One region of the Lysinibacillus sp. NPDC093692 genome, then DNA from elsewhere that is predicted to be linked to it. Evidence: riboswitches for the same ligand, from Rfam matches in the RefSeq annotation. Region 1 holds a riboswitch; each other region holds the start of a gene.
The links. Region 1 has a riboswitch for cobalamin ahead of cobT (nicotinate-nucleotide--dimethylbenzimidazole phosphoribosyltransferase). Riboswitches for the same ligand answer to the same signal wherever they lie in the genome.
Positions count from the first base shown of each region.

Region 2: another riboswitch for cobalamin. It lies ahead of nikA (nickel ABC transporter substrate-binding protein); the one in region 1 lies ahead of cobT (nicotinate-nucleotide--dimethylbenzimidazole phosphoribosyltransferase).
Region 3: another riboswitch for cobalamin. It lies ahead of ACQKN4_RS08915 (ATP:cob(I)alamin adenosyltransferase); the one in region 1 lies ahead of cobT (nicotinate-nucleotide--dimethylbenzimidazole phosphoribosyltransferase).
Region 4: another riboswitch for cobalamin. It lies ahead of ACQKN4_RS17310 (ribonucleoside-diphosphate reductase subunit alpha); the one in region 1 lies ahead of cobT (nicotinate-nucleotide--dimethylbenzimidazole phosphoribosyltransferase).

Region 1 is NZ_JBNNUW010000003.1:211,515-216,242, reverse strand. It holds gene ACQKN4_RS05335 (aminotransferase class I/II-fold pyridoxal phosphate-dependent enzyme) at 1-418, opposite strand, end outside; gene ACQKN4_RS05330 (trimeric intracellular cation channel family protein) at 705-1,310, shown strand; gene cobT (nicotinate-nucleotide--dimethylbenzimidazole phosphoribosyltransferase) at 1,431-2,486, opposite strand; cobalamin riboswitch at 2,601-2,777, opposite strand; gene ACQKN4_RS05320 (ABC transporter permease) at 2,861-3,610, opposite strand; gene ACQKN4_RS05315 (ABC transporter ATP-binding protein) at 3,607-4,536, opposite strand; gene ACQKN4_RS05310 (M16 family metallopeptidase) at 4,551-4,728, opposite strand, start outside.
Region 2 is NZ_JBNNUW010000019.1:38,746-43,473, forward strand. It holds gene ACQKN4_RS18355 (RNA polymerase sigma factor) at 29-181, shown strand; gene ACQKN4_RS18360 (hypothetical protein) at 174-557, shown strand; gene ACQKN4_RS18365 (hypothetical protein) at 545-1,081, shown strand; gene ACQKN4_RS18370 (DUF1572 family protein) at 1,254-1,790, shown strand; cobalamin riboswitch at 1,934-2,128, shown strand; gene nikA (nickel ABC transporter substrate-binding protein) at 2,331-3,938, shown strand; gene nikB (nickel ABC transporter permease) at 3,987-4,728, shown strand, end outside.
Region 3 is NZ_JBNNUW010000006.1:137,128-141,855, forward strand. It holds gene ACQKN4_RS08905 (NlpC/P60 family protein) at 1-1,123, shown strand, start outside; gene ACQKN4_RS08910 (hypothetical protein) at 1,715-2,263, shown strand; cobalamin riboswitch at 2,494-2,683, shown strand; gene ACQKN4_RS08915 (ATP:cob(I)alamin adenosyltransferase) at 2,881-3,423, shown strand; gene ACQKN4_RS08920 (ABC transporter substrate-binding protein) at 3,425-4,384, shown strand; gene ACQKN4_RS08925 (tyrosine-protein phosphatase) at 4,607-4,728, shown strand, end outside.
Region 4 is NZ_JBNNUW010000017.1:55,339-60,066, reverse strand. It holds gene cobS (adenosylcobinamide-GDP ribazoletransferase) at 1-48, shown strand, start outside; gene ACQKN4_RS17330 (histidine phosphatase family protein) at 21-620, shown strand; gene ACQKN4_RS17325 (bifunctional adenosylcobinamide kinase/adenosylcobinamide-phosphate guanylyltransferase) at 569-961, shown strand; gene ACQKN4_RS17320 (ECF transporter S component) at 1,300-1,794, shown strand; gene ACQKN4_RS17315 (hypothetical protein) at 1,791-2,474, shown strand; cobalamin riboswitch at 2,585-2,772, shown strand; gene ACQKN4_RS17310 (ribonucleoside-diphosphate reductase subunit alpha) at 2,935-4,728, shown strand, end outside.

The DNA of each region.
Region 1 (4,728 bases):
TTTTATAATCTTTTAACGAGCCAGTATCTTTATCGCCACCATCGACTATTGATTGCAATGTATCATACGGCTGCCCCGAAATATAAAGTAATTCATCACCAGGACGTAGTACTCCGAATAAGCTAAGTGTGATTGCATGTGTACCAGAAATAATTTGCGGACGCACAATGGCAGCCTCCGCTCCAAAAACCTCTGCATAAACACGTTCTAGATTGTCACGCCCTTCATCATCATAGCCATAACCGTTAGATGGGTGCAGATGATAATCACTTACTTGATGCTTTCGGAATGCAGCAAGCACTTTTTGTTGATTGAAGAACGCCATATCTTCTACCTTTGCATGAAAAGGGCGTACCTTATCTTCTATTTTAGCAGCTAATGCTAGTGTTTCTTCTAATAAATTGGTTGTAAAAGTCATTATGTTCTTCTCCATTTCACATTTGTTCAAATCTTATCTTAACAATTTGTGAGCTTGCCTGCAAAAATTGCTTGTGTTTCTAATTGCATTTAGGCGCTTAGTTAAATTAAAAACTATATCTATGCATTTCTGCTATAATTAGATACTTAATATCTGATAATTCCAAATCATAAGTCGATGCTTTCTTTGCTTCTGATACAAAAAAGAAGACTTTAATGTTTTCTAGTTCGTATTAGTAACTAATCTACAACAAGAAATGATTTTATTCACTTAAGGGGTGAAAGGGTTGGCTTGGGAGGTTTTTAGTATCATTGGAACAATTGCCTTCGCTATTTCCGGGGCAATAATTGCAATGGAAGAAGAATATGATTTATTCGGTGTCTATATACTCGGTATCGTAACTGCTTTCGGTGGTGGAGCTATACGAAATCTATTGATAGGTTTACCTGTAACTACACTTTGGGGTCAAGATATGATGTTCCAAATTGCCATTGCAGCGATTACGCTATTTTTCTTATTTCCGCACCGTCTTATTCAGCATTGGCATCGCTGGGGCAATTTTACCGATGCTATCGGATTATCCGCATTTGCGATTCAAGGTGCTCTCTATGCTGTAAAGCTCGACATGCCTATTAGTGCAGTTATTGTAGCTGCTGTCTTAACAGGGTCAGGTGGTGGAATTGTTCGCGATTTATTAGCTAGACGACAACCATTAGTCCTCCGTGATGAAATTTATGGTGTTTGGGCAGCACTAGCCGGGCTTATTATCGGACTTCAACTTTTCTCAGGGGATATCTTTTTATATGTATTATTTGGTGTGATCACAGTATTAAGAATACTTTCATATACGAAGAAATGGCGGTTACCGTTGCGGAAGTTGAATCGAGCATAGCTATACCGTTGCATATTAACAAGCCCAAATATCAGATTTGGGCTTGTTTTGAATTTTTCTTATTTTCACAAACGCCGTGCATCCACAGCAGCGACAATAAGTACCTAAAGATTAATAAATCTACATTTTCAACAGTAACATAGCTTCCTCTAATGTAGTCATGTTTTTCATCATAGAGCTTGCTGCATCCAAAATAGGAAAGGCTAAAGCTGCACCAGAGCCCTCTCCTAATCGCATATTCATTTGTAGCATTGGTTCAATTCCGAGCATTTCAGCAGCAATTTTTGCACCAGGTTCTTCAGAAGCATGAGAAGGAATAATATAGTCTTTTACGTTTGGCTCAAGTTCGTACGCAATTAGAGCAGCGATAGTAGAAATAAAGCCGTCAATAACAACAGGTTTGCGATGTGCAGCAGCAGCAAGTATTACCCCTGCCATCGCGCCAATTTCTAACCCTCCGACTTTTGCAAGAACATCAATAGCATCATGACGATTTGGTTTGTTTAATGCTATAGCTTTGCGGATGACTTCTACTTTATGTGCTATTCCTCCTGGTCCAACTCCTGCACCGAAGCCTGTCACTTCATTCGGATGACACTCGCGAAGAACCGATAATATAGCAGCACTAGGTGTTGTATTACCGATACCCATTTCACCTGTCCCGAGTACATTTATCCCTTTTTTGATTTCTTCCGTAGTTACTTCAATTCCTACTTCAATTGATTGAATGGCTTCTTCCTTTGACATAGCAGGACCCTTTGCCATATTGTCCGTACCATATTTAATCTTTTTAATGATGACACCAGCATCATGTGGAATATCCTCTTTAACCCCAACGTCTACCGTAACAATTTTTGCATTCGTTATTTTCGCGACAGCACAGACACCTGTTCCTCCTCTTGGGAAATTTAGCGTTTGGAAGACCGTCACATTTTGTGGATTCGGCGTCACTCCTTCTTCACAGACGCCATGATCCGCGGCACAGACAATAATTGCTTTATTATCAATTGCAGGATATAGTTCACCTGTAATACCGGATAGTTGCACAGCTAGAGTTTCCAGCTTCCCCAAACTACTAGGAGGTTTGCAAAGTGCATCTATGCGTTCTCTTGCCTGCCCCATCATTTTGTGGTCTGCACTTTGAATGTTTTGGATCGTTTGTTGTAATAATTGCATGAAAATTTCCCCTTTCTTATTTGCCCTTGTTACTCGAAGAATGATTTAGAGAAAAAAATAAAAAGCCTGTAGTTTATCCATAACAAATAAACTACAGACTTTTCCATCGTCTATATAATACGAAGCAGATAGGCAGGTCTCCTGGCTCAATTTCAACATTTCATAGAACCTTCCCAGAACGATGCTAGTGGCATTCTCTATGAAACTCCCTTTTACAGTGGTGGGACCGCTAAAGCTTTTCACTTTATTCCCTATTCTCCCGCAATGGGCACCTAATGCTTTTATGCAATTATTTTTAATTTACGTCAAAGTGTTTAATATGTCAACATTCGAAATTTTCGTGCATCATGTTTATTATAGTAAACTGATATTAATTATTCATATTTAAAAACTTTAACACAAAATACTAAAGTAATAACTGCTATAGCAGTTATTACTGAAAGTTCAGTCAGATACGTATAAAAATTTTGAGTCTCGAAAATAAGTGTTTTTCTAATAGCTTCAATAATATAATTAAGTGGATTAATATAAACAAATGGCATTAAAAATTTTGGCCATACATCACTCGGAAAAAAAGTACCACCTAAAAAAATGAATACTAGATTTGAAAGATTTCCCATAGTTGTGGCATTTTTTGTGTTATTAGCGTAAATTCCGATTATTAAACCTATGCCTAATAAACTAAGACCACCGATTAATAACAACGGGATTAATAAAAGAGTGTAAATCGAATTAAAATTTAATTGAACATTAAAAACGAAAACACTAATGACCAAAATAATAACTGTTTGTATAGCCATAATGAAAAGCTGTGTACTGAAAATAGATACCATTATTTTTGATGCAGAGATTGGCGTAACTTTAATTTTTTTAAAAATACCCCTTTCCCTATACGAAGCAATCATAACGGGTAATGCTATAAGACCAATAGCTCCATAAGCCATACCTAAAATACCAGGAAAAATATAAGTCATATAGGACATGCCGTCTCTTGCCGTATCTTTTCCGGCTGTACCCATTAAAGCCATCATAAGAATAGGGAACACCGTACTCATAACAACCGCTTGTTTATTTCTTATTTCCATTTTAAAAAATATAGAAGATAAATTCACGAAACTATTCATATTTTCAAAACACTTCCAGTCATATTTAAGAATACATCCTCTAAATTCGCCATTTGAATATTTATACTAGTCGTTGTTATTCTTTTTTCATCTTCTAATTTATTTATATAATCTAACGTTTTTCTAATATCTTTCGTATATAAATAGAAATAATCATCTTCTTTTTTAATCTTATCTACTGCAGGACAACTTTCTAAATAATGGACAGAAGAATCGGCAATTAAACCTATTTTTATTACTGAGTTTAAATTAGCATTATTAATAATCTCTTCAGGTCTTCCTACAGTATAAATACTCCCATTGTTAATAAAACATACATTATCACAGAGTGCTTCTACTTCTTCCATATAATGTGTCGTTAAGATTATTGTTGTTCCTTCTTCTCTAATGTCCTTTATAATATTCCATAAATCTTTTCTGGAGTTTGGATCTAAACCAGTTGTTGGTTCATCCAAAAATAGGACCTGTGGTTTATTGAGAATGCTTAATGCAATACTTATTCTTTGTTTTTGCCCGCCAGAAAGTCTATTAACATAAGATCTTTTCTGTTCTTGCATATTGACTTTTTTTAATAGATCTTTAATTTCTTCTTCTGTAACCTCCATGTTGTATAATATGGCGAAAAATTCAAATAATTCATCCACTTTAATATGATCAAAATAGGAGTTTGACTGAAACTGCACACCTATAAATGGTTTAATTTTATCTGCATCTTTTCTAACATCTAAACCATTGACCGTTATTGTGCCGGAAAAACTATTTTTAACTCCTTGTATACATTCTAATAAGGTTGTTTTTCCAGCCCCGTTTGGTCCTAGTAATCCAAACACTTCATTGTGGTTTATTGTTAAATTAATATTTTTTAGTATTTTTATATTTATGTTATACGAAAAACACAAATCTTTTATTGATATAACTTCATTCATATATAACACCTCAATTAGGATAGAATGATTCGTTTCATTTTTGCATGATTCAAATTTTCATTAATAAATGCCTGCATGTCTTTAATATTAATACTATCTAAGATCCGAAGCATTTCATCTAATGATATTTGATGTCTTCCGCTCACTCGCTCATTCCCTAAAAATAATAAAAAATCCTTATCATTCTCTAAT
Region 2 (4,728 bases), on a different contig from region 1:
ATTACCGTTAAAGCTACGAGAACCCATTGTGTATTTTTATTTAGAGGGTATGACGATAAAAGAAATCGCTAAGCTACTCGAAATCCCTGAAGGTACAGTTAAATCACGTTTGAAAAAAGGGAAGGAATTATTAAAAATTGATCTTCATGATATTGAATGGGAGGTACTTTTCCATGGATAAGCATACAATGCATGTATTGAAGGATGTCTCAGCACATAAAGAAGCAATCATTCAAAAGGTTCAACAACAAATTCAGCAAGAGCCGTATCCATCAAAGCAACTTTGGCCGTATCGTGCATTAGCCGTCATGATGACATGCTCTATCTTACTATTTATTGCATGGCAAGCTTCGAAACCATTTGACCATTTAACGACAGAAATACTTCATGAAGAAGAAAAACAATCATTCACCGATTTATTTCAAATAGAAGTTGAAGGAACAGAGACAACGTTCAGTCAGTATCTTCAAATAGCAGATGAATTACATCACCGCGAAAATATAAAATTTTATGAACCGCTTCAAGGCTTCAAGGCTTCGAGGCAATGCAAGCAGTAGCGACTACTATGGGGGATGCTGTCCATCTAATAGACCCTAAAAATCTTCCGTTTAAATCAAATATACAGGAGGTCTATGCGGTAACATCAGAGATGCGAGACGGTAGCTTGCAAAAGCTATTTCAATTTACTTATAAAGAAAAGTCTCTTACTGGAGTGGATCGTCAATATATTAATTTTACGGTAACAAATGTGGATCATAATCCTTTAGTAAACTATAAATTTAAGGATAGTCAGGACTTTTCAGGGGAAATCAAGAATGTAGGTTTGAGTTTCATGAATCCTTTATATTTTCGAGCGATGACACCAGATAAAGGTTTCGCGTATTCATACTATTATTATGATGCGGCAGGCAAGCGCATTTATCAAATTAGTACAAGAGCCAATGAGTTTTATACGTATTATAATGGCTATGTATATCAAATAGGTTATCAATTAAATGGTGATCAACAAGAAGCACAAGAAAAAATGGTTGCTATTGCAAGGGAATTTATCCCCCACATAAATTCAGCGAATGCAAAGTAGTTAGGTGGAAGATAAGCTGCCTGTAAAAGCTCGATTGGTGAAGGCTAACAATCAGTGGTGATAAAGAACACCCTGTGAATATAGGTTTATTTTTGACAACAATTAGTTACCAAAATAGCACATCGTATTCTGTTTATATTAAAATAGTGGAAAAGGGACGGGGGGTTCAACAATGACGGTAGCGCAAACGTATATAAATGTTGTTCAAAAAAGATTTAGAAGTGTCAAAGAGCTAGGCGATAAAACACTCGACCAACTAGAAGAGGCCCAATTGCACTGGGCGTATAATGAAGATTCAAACAGTATTGCAGTGATTGTAAAACATATTAGTGGAAATATGATATCGAGATGGACGGACTTTTTAACGACAGATGGTGAGAAAGCAACGAGAAATCGAGATGATGAGTTTACGGATAGCCTTCAGACAAAAGAAGAGGTTATGAACGTATGGGAAAAGGGCTGGCAAGTATTTTTAGATGCGTTACAAGGTTTAACGGAAGCTGATTTACAAGGATTTGTAACGATAAGGGGAGAACGGCATTCTGTTATAGATGCGATCGAAAGACAAATGTCTCATTACTCTCAACATGTCGGTCAAATCGTTTACATCGCTAAGCAAATAAAGGGTTCTGAGTGGCAAACAATAAGTATTCCAAAGGGACAATCTCAGGCTTTTACAGAATCAATGTTAAAAAAACATCAACGATAGAAGTGTAGCCATCTCACTAGTGTGTGATGGCTTTTTTTGTGGAATAAATATTTATAACTATGTTTAAAAATCTCAAAACTTTATTATATTCAGAAAATAAAATTGACGTGTGTCTTTGCAGCGTGTTATGTTTAATACTAAATTTAATATGGTTCATTACAAGTTTGAGTGAAAAAAACTTTTTCACTTAATTTAAAGGAAAATGGGTGTAAATCCCATGCTGTCCCGCAGCTGTAAATGAGGAGTTTTGCTTCAAATACCACTGAGTAAGTACTTGGGAAGGTGAAGTAAAATGAAGATTCATAAGCCAGAATGCCTGCTTGTAGTAAGATTCATTGTAGATCTACGAAAGATAGGGAGATGGATGGAAGGCTTTTAATAATGAGTTTTTCTATCCTTATTCACGTGGAATAAGGATTTTTTTATGCATTTTTCTAATCATAGTCATGACGATTACTTTGAGTTTCAAGTTAGTAGTATGGTGGACAAACATACAGATATCAATTTTCTAACACCTAAGAAAAGACAGGAGCAATCATAATGATATTTTTTAAAAAATTATTACCTTTCATTCTAATACTGATGTTAACCATTTTAGCAGGCTGTTCAAGCTCGAGTGAAGGTAATGGAAGTAAAACCTCTAACGAAGAAAAAATGATAACAGTTGGCTGGCCGCTAGATATAGGGCCTTTAAATCCGCATACCTATTTACCAAACCAAATGACTGCACAAGCAATGGTGTATGAATCATTGGTAGAGTATAACGATGACGGAACAATATCGCCAAAATTAGCGGAGAGCTGGGAAATTTCTGACGATAAAACAGCGTACATATTTCATCTTAGACAAAATGTAAAATACTCTGATGGGACAGCCTTTAATGCTGATAATGTTATTCGCAATTTTAAAGCAGTTTTAGCAGATCGTGATACACACTCCTGGATGGGGATGGTGAATCATATTGTAGATGTAGTGAAAGAAGATGACTATACAATTCGTCTACAATTAGATGCGCCCTATTACCCTGTATTAAATGAACTGGCTTTTGTGCGACCATTCCGCTTCTTAGGGGATAACGGATTCCCTGAAGGAGATACAACTAATAAAGGTATTAATGCTCCGGTTGGAACAGGTCCATGGGTATTAACCGAATATAAAAAAGATCAATATGCACTCTTTAGCCGCAACGAACATTATTGGGGTGAAAAGCCACTAGTAGACAAAGTAAAAGTGAAAATTATACCTGATTCAGAATCTATTTCACTAGCATTTGAAAACGAAGAATTAGACTTAATTTATGGTCGAGGCATTATTAGCTTAGATAACTACACTTTCTTAAAAGATAGCGATCAATACAAAACGGCAGTATCTGAACCTTTATCTACACGTGCATTACTTTTTAATACTCAATCTGGTCCTTTAGCAGAATTAAAAGTACGTCAGGCTATTCAACACGCTGTTAATAAAGAACAAATGGTTGAAAGTATTACCCATGGTACAGAAAAAGTTGCCAATACACTGTTTTGGGACGCTATTCCATATGCCAATATTGATTTAAAACCAATACTATTTAATCCAGAAAAAGCCGAGCAGTTATTAGATGAAGCAGGTTGGACATTAAAAAGTGGTGATAAAAGCCGTTCCAAAAATGGGCAACCTCTTCAATTAGATTTAATCTATATTGCAACAGATGCTATCCAAAAACCAATGGCAGAGTTAATGCAAGGGGAATTAGCAAAAATAGGCGTCCAATTAAACCTTGAAGGTGCTGATGTAATGGTAGGGCTCCAAAAATTAATGGATAATCAAGTAGATATTAATTTCTGGCGCACAAATGGTCCACCAACAGACCCACACAGCTTCGCAAATGAATCAGCAACACCGAATGCAAATGGCGTTTATGAAGCGAAATTAGGCCTAGATAACGCAGCACAAATTGATGGCAAAATACATCAACTATTAATTGGTACAAATGAAGCGGAACGTGTGCAATTGTATAAAGATATTTTAACAATGTTCCATGACCAAGCATTATTTTATCCAATTTCATATGAAACGAATAACGTTATTTACCATAAACATATGAAAGATTTTAATCCTAGTGCATCTGAATACGATATTCCTTATGCTCAAATGGATTTAAAGTAAGAGAATGAGAAGAGAGTGGGTCTACTATGGCTCCTCTCTTTTTGCACTATGAAGACTTGGGAAGTGATGAAAGAAATGTACGAATCAACTTGGCTTTTTTGTCTAAAACGAGTGATTACATTACCATTTGTTTTGCTAGGGGTTTCGATAATGACCTTTTTATTTATTCGTTTTGTTCCAGTAGATCCAGCGGAGGTCATACTTAGACTGTCAGGAGTCGCCCCGACAGCAGAAGCAATACAGGCGCTACGATCGGAATTAGGCACTGATCAACCTTTGTCTATTCAATATTTTATATGGCTAAAAGGTGTGTTGTACTTCGATTTTGGTACATCATTTGTGAGTAAATTACCCGTTGCTCAAGAAATATTAGAGAAACTACCGGCAACTTTTGAATTAGCCCTAGCTGCATTTGTATGTATTATTTGCTTTAGTATTCCTCTAGGTATTATAAGTGCTCTTTATAAAAATTCCGTATTTGATAAGATAGTTGGCTTATTATCTATTATCAGTGTATCCATCCCAACTTTTTGGTTAGGCTTTTTTCTTTTATACTTATTCAGTTTGAAGCTAGGCATTTTCCCGACAAATGGTAAAGGGACTATTTTACATATGATTTTACCAGCCGTGGCTTTGGCATTACCAACTACTGGATTGTTTGTTCAAGCAATTCGTACAAGTGTCATAGAAGAATTACAAAAATATTATGTTCAGTATGCATATTTAAGAGGTTTAAAAAAAACTGTTATTCTCAGTCGACATGTCTTCAAAAATGCAGCTATACCGTTGA
Region 3 (4,728 bases), on a different contig from region 1:
ATTATTTAATACAGTTCAACCAACTCAAGTGCACGCAGAAGAAACATCTCAACAAATGATTGATAAGAAAGCTAAAATAGATACAGAGGTTAAAAAGCTACAAGAAGAGCTAAAAAGCCTAGAAAAAGAGATCGAAGAAAAAGTAAAAGTATTTAACAAAGTACAGGCAGACATTAAAGAAGTTGATGCAAATATTGTAGATACTAAAAAACGTATTGAACAACGTTCAGCGATTTTAAGTGACCGTATGGCTGCATACCAAGCACAAGATAATACTGTAGGTATTTATTTAAACGCTGTTCTAGAATCAAAAAGTTTTGCAGATTTAATGGACCGTGTCGTAGCGGTAAAAACATTAATGGATGCTGACCAAGAATTAGTAGATCAACAAGAAGCAGATAAGGCTAGCTTAGAAAAACAAAAAACAACATTAGATGAAAAACAAAAAGAGCTTCAAAAGCAATTCCAAGAGCTTCAAGAGAAGGAAAGCGAAATGGAAGTAAAAAAAGCTGAAAATGAAGCGAAATCTCTTGCATTAAAAGCACAAATTGCAACGAAACAAGAAGAAGAGCGTTTAGAAGCAGAACGTAAAGCAGCAGAGGAAGAGGCAGCTCGTTTACGTGCACTTCAAGCAGCTACTCCAGTTGTACAAGCAACAAACAACAATGCTAACACTAACGATAATGGCAATAGCAATGATAATAATAATGGCAAAGCTAACAATGAAAAATCATCACAAAAAGTGGTTGTTGGTTCAGGAGCAGGCACTGCATCTTCAGGTGATGCTATTTCAGTTGCGAAACAATTCTTAGGTCGTAGCTATGTTTGGGGCGGTAGTAACCCATCAACAGGATTTGACTGTTCTGGTCTTGTACAATGGTCTTACAAACAAGCGGGTGTAAATTTACCACGTACAGCATCACAACAATATTTAGCAACACAACGTATTTCAGCAAGTGAAGCACGTGTAGGTGACCTAGTATTCTTCAGCTATGGTTCAGGTATAGCGCATGTAGGTATTTACTTAGGAAACAACACAATGATTGATGCTCAAAATAAAGGTGTTGTCATTGAATCACTTGATTGGTGGAATCAATATTTAGTAGGCTTCGGTCGTATTTAATAAGCCGTACTATTATATAGACGATTAAAATAGCGAAAAGGTTATCTTTGTAAAAGAAATTACAAGGGTAACCTTTTTTTATTATTTGACGGTACTGGAAATTATCAACTGTTTAAACTATAGTTAAGATTCTACGACTAAACCTATTAGGCAAACGCATAATGTTATTCATTAGTTTAGGCTCGACTACTCGGTCAATAATGAGTAAAATAACTTTTGTAATGAATAAATTTACATAAGTTGATATATTTATAACTATAGCCCCAGTTATAAAAATGATAATACAGCCGAAAAAAGAATTAGCATCAATTTTTCGTTATTGCGTATTTCGCTTTGACTCAATCGTGAGATAACTCCAATAATAATCCTAACGAGTATTCCTCTGTCTTCATATAGCTAAAAGAAAAGATTCTTGCATATTGAACGCCATTTCTGATAATTTTGAAATATACGATTGGGATCTTGCTCTGAAATTACAATTATATGAGACTTTTAATTTGTAGTAGCAAAGTAACGCATGATGGTAAATGAGATAACACTTACAAGTACACTATTTTTTACGTTCTGAAACAATAAAGGTAGGGATGAATCATGGAAAAAGAGATTTTGCAACTTTTTAGTAATTTAACAGAGCGTGACCGTGATATTCAATACAAATCATACGAAGAATTAATGAAAATTATGCAGGAACCAGTTGATTGGACCTATTCAGTTTGGGAACAATTAGTTCAAACTCTTACATACAAAAATGGACATGTACGTGCAAGTGCTGCACAATTTTTATGCGCACTGGCAGCAAAAAGCGATCCTGAAGAAAGAGTGTTAGAGGACTTCTTAAAGATTTGGGCAGTAACGTATGATGAAGAAACAGTCACTGTGAGGCATACTTTACAGGCAATTTGGAAAATAGGCTTAGCGGGGCAGGTACAAAGAGATTTAGTCGTATCATATTTGGCTAAAAGATATCAAACGTGCTTAGACGAAAAGCACCCGACATTAATACGCTATGATATTATTGTATCCTTTAAAAAGCTATTCGATACAACAAATGACCCAAAGCTACTAGAAATTGCACAGCGTTTAATTGAGGAAGAGAAAGATGTTAAATCCAAAAAGAAATATAAAAATGCCATCCGATGAAAGTTATGAAAATGGCTATTTTTTGAAAATCCTTTCATTATAAAAAATAAAATGCTTTAACTTATAAGGCATAACAAATATTTGCACGAGCAGGATGAATACCCAATGGGAGAGTGAATATATCCGCGTGCATACGGTAATACCTGCATGATTTTTATCCATCGTTGTTTATTCTAAATTCCACAGCTATTTTTTCCTATCAATCTATGATAAACTGCATAACAAGTGAATAATTCTTGCAGAATAAAGGTGCTGAACTATAGCATAATCGGGAATTCGGTGAAAAACCGGAGCTGTTTCCGCAACTGTAAGTACAGAAGTCATAAAGATATACCACTGTCGAATTATCCGATGGGAAGGTTTTTTATGAATGTAGTGAACTGTACAAGCCAGGAGACCGACCTTTGTTTGAACGTATAGATAACTCTTCGGAAGCTAGGAGAATATGCGGCAAATACATAGGCTATGTCGTATTTATGTGACACTATTTATGCTATTTTTCGTTGTTTCCTTAGGAGTGGGAACAACGTTTTTTTTATGCGCTTATAGTTCACCTGATGTAAGACGAGGTGTTAATAAGGTAAGAATTTTTCACGAAGGAAAGCGGGGACTTAGATTTGAAAAAAGATGCACGTTATTCTTGTTATCCATTTATGCGTGAAAAGGCATCTACAGTAGATTTTGAAATTCGAACGGATAGCCTAACAACACATATTGGTGTAGCATTGGCGGCGGTTAAAAAAGAAACGGTAGAGGTAGTAGCAGATGATTTACTTGCCATTTTGCCAATGGCTTACCATGTAAATGGCTCAGTCCGAGGCAAATTAGCTGTAACTGAAGATGATTTGACTTGGCTTAGTGATCGCTATGATTTCTATGTTAGTCATGTTAAAGAGGAAATACAAAACTTTGTATTACCCCAAGGAACAGAGGCAGCTTCTGCATTACATTTATGTCGTAGTGAGGCAAAAAAATCATACCGTGTTTTGCACAAAGTATCTGAAGAACGCGAAGTACCAGCTATTCTCTTTGATTATTTAGGATTGCTAGCCAATGTATTTTTTGTAATGGCTGTCTATATGAATCAGCATGCAGGTATTGCTGAAATACCGTTTATTAGTAAGTCATACCCGATGAAAAAGAAAAAGGAGAATCAATGAAATGAAGAAAATGTTTAAGCTACAATGGCTTTCTGTGTTGATGTTGGCACTTGTATTAGTTGGCTGTGGCACGAAAGAGGATACAAATAAAGATACTGTTTCTAAAGAAGATCAACAAGTTGAGAAAACTACTAGCTATAAAGTTAAGGATGACCGTGGTGTAGAAGTAGAGTTTAATGCAGTACCTAAAACTATTGTTTCATTAAAACCGAGTAATACAGAGATTTTATTTGCGCTAGGTGTGGGTGATAAAATAGTTGGTGCGACTGAGTATGATTCGTATCCAGAAGAAGCTCAAAAAATTGAGCGTGTTTCTGATTCTACAATATTCAATAGTGAGCGTATTTTAGCGTTAAAGCCAGACGTCGTTATTGCCTATACAACTGGAGACGATGAAGAAAATTTAAATGCCTTAAAAGGTCTCGAAGATGCGGGTATTAAAGTGTTTGCCATTCAATCAGCTAAATCATTTGATGATGTTTATGGGGATATCGAACAAGTCTCAGCAGCTATGGGCATCAAAGATAAAGGCGAAAAGTTAAATGAAGATATTAAATCTAAAATTGCAGATGTCCAAGCAAAAGTTAAAGATGTGAAAGAACCAAAAAATATCTATTTAGAAATTAGTCCAAAGCCAGACATCTATACAGCTGGTTCTGATACATTCCAACAAGAGATTTTAAATGCTGCAAACGTTAACAACGTTTTTGTTGAACTTAAAAGCTGGGCAATGGTATCTGAGGAAGATGTCATTGCGAAAAATCCAGAAGTCATTTTAACAACAGTAGGCAATGACTCAACGGGAGAAATTCTTTCTCGTGATGGATGGAATTCAATCACGGCCATTAAAAATAAAGCTGTTTATTCTATAGATAATGATATCTCAAACCGTCCAGGTCCACGTATTGGCGAAGCTGTTGAGTTAATCGCGAAAGCAGTATATCCTGAGTTATTTAAATAATTGATATTGAAAAATAGTATTTTGGAGCTGTCCTTTATCAAGGGCAGCTTTTTTTGATGAATAAAAAGGATAACTGCTCCACCCAAATAAAGAAACACTCAAATAAATCCCCTTGTTGCTCTAAGTAGTGTACGACATTCCCTAATGCGAAAATTAGTATTATATCGAATTGTTCTATAAAATAGAGATAAGTATGCTTGCTAACAGGGAGGGGTGCAGTGAGTGAAACAGTTTGATATGAATATTATTCCGTTTGAGGCAGTTAATAATTTTCGGGATATGGGTGGTTATAAGTCAAGAGATGGGCGTGCTGTTAAGAATGGTTTGATTTATCGTTCAGCCGC
Region 4 (4,728 bases), on a different contig from region 1:
GAAGGAATGGAGGTTGTACTGTGGGTGACGTTGTTACTGTGCACTTAATGAGACATGCACCAACAAAGGAAAATTTAGAGAAGCGTTATATCGGCTGGACAGATTCTTCATTAGCTGATGCATCTTTACTCCCTATTGTAGATCAAGAGGTCACGAAGGTGTATGGTAGTGATTTACTACGCTGTAGGGAAACAGCTGGCCGTTATTTTCCGAATGCAACTTACGTGTCTGATCAGAGATTTCGAGAGTCGAATTTCGGTGAATTTGAAGGGCTCACATATGAGGACTTACAATCCGATCATCGATATTGTGCATGGTTAGATGATCCTGTACAGTCTCCACCTCCAAGGGGAGAAGGCTTTGATATGTTTTGTGCGCGTGTTTTGGAAGGGTTCACTGCATTACCAAAAGGGGGAGATGTGTATCATCTCGTTGTCCATGGTGGGGTTATTCGAGCGCTTCTCGTAGCCTTTGCTCCAACTGAGCAACCTTTTTGGTCTTATCAAACACCGCATGATAAAATGTTTTCTTTAACGTTTTCAAGAAAGGCTTGGGAGGAGGGAGCAAGATGCATGTCTTTATCGGAGGAGCCTATAGTGGAAAAACCGACTATGTCATGAAATTACTTGCAGGTCAAAACGTTGAGCTAGTGGATGGTACTCTACCTCATGGCGCTCCTACTTGTGATGTACTAGTTATAAAAAACATAGAAAAGTGGCTCGTAATACAAAATCTTGAGGATGATGAACCTCTTGTCAGAACTATTTTAACAAGACTAAAGTCGCTTGAAGAAAATTGTTCCTTGTATATAATAGTGACCGATATGGGACGTGGCGTTGTGCCGATGGAAAAACAGGCACGATTATTGCGTGATACATGTGGGCGTTTGTACCAGGCATTATTTGCTGAAGCCGAACAAGTCGTACGCATTTGGTACGGTATTGGGGAACAAATTAAATGATTTAGTGTCTTGCAGAATTTAGATGGCTCTTCAAAAAAGTGGGGATGACATTTGCAAAGACGCATACTTTGTATATAAGTTGATCTTCGTTACGGCTAGACGACTCCTTGGGGAATAGCGATATAAAGGAACGAAGGCTAATAGCATCACGTCCGGTGATAACGCCTTCGAACGTTCTGTTCGCCCGAGACCCTGCAGCGAAGCGAAGCGGCTCATCGGACGCCCCCAGGAAGCTCTGCTCTGTGCGAAAGCGAAGCGGCAGCTACAAAGTGCACAGCCGCAACGGAAATAAACCCCACACGCTATAATGAAAAAATTTCACGGAAAGAGGAAATGGGATGGATCGACAAAAATTAATGAAATTAACGCTCACTGCCATGGTAGCGGCAATTTGTGCAGTAGGTGCAGTCATTAAAATTCCAACATTTATTACAACTGCTGCGCTTGACTCTGCACCGGCATTTTTGAGCGTTGTATTTTTATCGCCAGTATTAGCTGGTGCTGCAGGAGTCATTGGGCATTTTATTTCAGCCTTAACTACTGGCTTCCCTTTTGGACCACTACATATAATTATCGCTGTGGAAATGTTTATCGTTGTATGGATCTTTGGGGTTATGCATAAAAAAGGAATGCATTTCTGGAAATGGCCTGTGGCACTTGTTTTAAATGGTGTCGTGGCACCTATACCATTTTACTTTATTATTAGTCCGGCATTTTATTGGACGTCATTGACTAGTCTTCCATTGGCAACACTAGTTAATCTAGTGATCGTTGCGGTGGCGATGCCAGTTCTGTCGAAGGTATTTGTGCGTAAGGAAGGTCGAGTACATTGAGAAATGCAATAAAAATAGGCGAGCTCATTGCGACAACCGATAATGCCGCTGCAATTGGCGAAAAGCTACAAGATGTTGTGTCTGCTCCAGATCAGCTTACGGCATATTTTACTGCACGTGTTACATTTTTAGAGCAGCTTGCTGCAAATGCTTTACCAAGGCATATTTTACTTGCTAATTTTTCAGGGGATGCTGCATGGTCTCGTTATGTTGCAGGCATTCAGCAGGTTTTTGATGAGGCTGGTCTTTTTTGTCCGCAAATAGACGGTAGTTCAGAGACCAATATGCCAACTTTACAATCAGGTTTGTCAATAACGATGCTTGGGGAGCAGCAGAAACGGACAGCTACTAAGCATGAGCAGCTAAGTTGGTACACATATGGTCTGCCGCTTGTAGGCAATGAAATCCTTGCACAGCCTGAAGATGTCGCACAGCTGGACCCTATTTTTCAAGCGTGGAAAGAGGGAATCATGCAGCAAGTATGGCCAGTTGGATCAAAAGGTCTACAAGCAGAATTTACCCGACTTTTTGGCGAGCAACAGGTCAAAAGTTCATTAGATGTTGAGAAATCGGCTGGTCCATGTGCAGTAGTTTTGCTAGGAATTGATCCAGAAAAAGAGCAGCAAGTACAAAAATATTTTCCTAGAAATTTTGAAAAACTACGTAAAACTGCATTGTAATCGGGCTTGCTTCGAGAAAAAGTAACACTTAAAAAAATTCAAGGGGCAAAACGCCTATTGCAACTATAAACACTATATGTTAGATTTGTTTAGGAGTTAAAACACAATATATAGTATTTTGGACGAGCGGTACCAAATATGGTTTAAAAGGGAATTCGGAAAAGAGTCATCTTAGGCCGAAGCTGTCCCCGCAACTGTAAGTGCTGACAAATGATGAATAGGCCACTGTAAAGAACGGGAAGGCCATCATTTGGAGGAAGCATGAGCCAGGAGACCTGCCGATTTGTTCAAGACAGCAACACATTCTTCGGGGATTGAGAAGTGGAGGCGAGAGATTTGTCCACTTCTTAGTGTGCATGTCCTTCATTTCCATTTCCGATTTTACTGCGATCACGTAACCGATAAATGTTGCGTGATCGCTTTTTGTGTTGGTGGAGAAAGAAAGGGAGAGAATGTATACATGACAATTCAAATCGAACAGCAAATTGCTAAGCTCAAGAAAAGTTATACGGAGGAAGAAATCGAAAGTTTTGTAAGATTATCGGATCGATGGCTACGAAAAAACGACAATGCAACATTTGAAGCATGGGCGGATGCGATGATTTTACAAACGCTTAGCCTGATTGATGAAGAGGAGCCATACTGGACATTTGTCGCAGCTCAAATTTATTTAGAAAAACTGTATGATCAATTTGCAATGCGCCGTGGCGTTTCAGTGCAAGATGTTTATAAAGGTTTCCCAGAACAATTAGCACGCTATACAGAAGCTGGTTTGTATCATGAAAGTTTAACAACAAAATATAGTGAGCAGGATCTTCAAGAACTCGCTTCCTATTTAGAATCAAGTCGAGATGAATTGTTTACGTATATTGGCTTAAAAACATTAATGGACCGCTATGTAGTCCGTGATTACACAAAAACACCAGTAGAGCTACCACAGGAACGATGGATGGTCATTGCGATGACCCTTATGCAAGATGAAACAGAAAATCGTTTAGAAAAAGTACGTGAATCTTACTGGGCAATGAGTAATTTATATATGACTGTGGCAACACCTACATTATCGAATGCAGGTAAAACACATGGCCAGCTATCTAGCTGCTTTATCGATACAGTAGATGATAGTTTACAAAGTATTTATGACACGAATACAGATGTCGCTACATTATCGAAATACGGTGGTGGTATTGGTGTTTACATGGGCAAAATTCGTAGCCGAGGCTCATCCATTAAAGGCTTTAAAGGTGCATCAAGTGGTGTTTTACCATGGATTAAACAGCTTAATAATACGGCGGTTTCAGTCGATCAGCTAGGTCAACGTCAAGGAGCTATTGCTGTTTATTTAGATGTTTGGCACAAAGACGTCTTTACGTTTTTAGATTTACGCTTAAACAATGGTGATGAGCGTTTACGTGCCCATGATATTTTCACAGGGCTATGCTTACCGGATTTATTTATGGAAACGGTTGAAGAACGTGGGGAATGGCATTTATTTGACCCACATGAAGTACGAGAAGTTATGGGCTTTTCACTAGAGGATTTCTACGATGAGAAAAAGGGTGATGGCACTTTCCGTACTAAATATGCAGAATGTATTGCGAATCCATTATTAAGTCGTGAAGTCGTGCCAGCGATTGATATTATGAAGCGTATTATGCGCTCGCAGCTTGAAACAGGCGTACCGTTTATGTTCTATCGAGATGAAGTAAATCGTATGAATCCGAATAAGCATGAGGGAATGATTTATAGTTCGAACCTGTGCACAGAGATTTTTCAAAATATGTCAGCAACTGAGTTCGAGTCTATTACTCTAGAAGATGATGTCATCGTAACACGTCGCAAACCTGGCGATTTCGTTGTATGTAACTTATCATCTATCAATCTAGGCAGAGCTGTACCGGCTGGTGTTTTAGAACGATTAATCCCGGTTCAAGTACGTATGTTAGATAATGTTATTGCTTTAAATACAATTCCAGTTAAACAAGCAGAGCGTACGAACTTACGCTACCGTGGCATTGGACTTGGAACATTTGGCTGGCATCATTTATTAGCTTTGAAAGAAATTCAATGGGAGTCTGAGGAAGCTGTAGAATTTGCGGACAAGCTATATGAGGAAATTGCGTATTTAACAATTCGCGCTTCTAACAATTTAGCATGTGAAAAAGGAGCCTACCCATTATTTGAAGGCTCGGATTGGCATACTGGTGCGTATTTTGACAAACGTGGCTACGACAGTCATAAATGGAATGAGTTA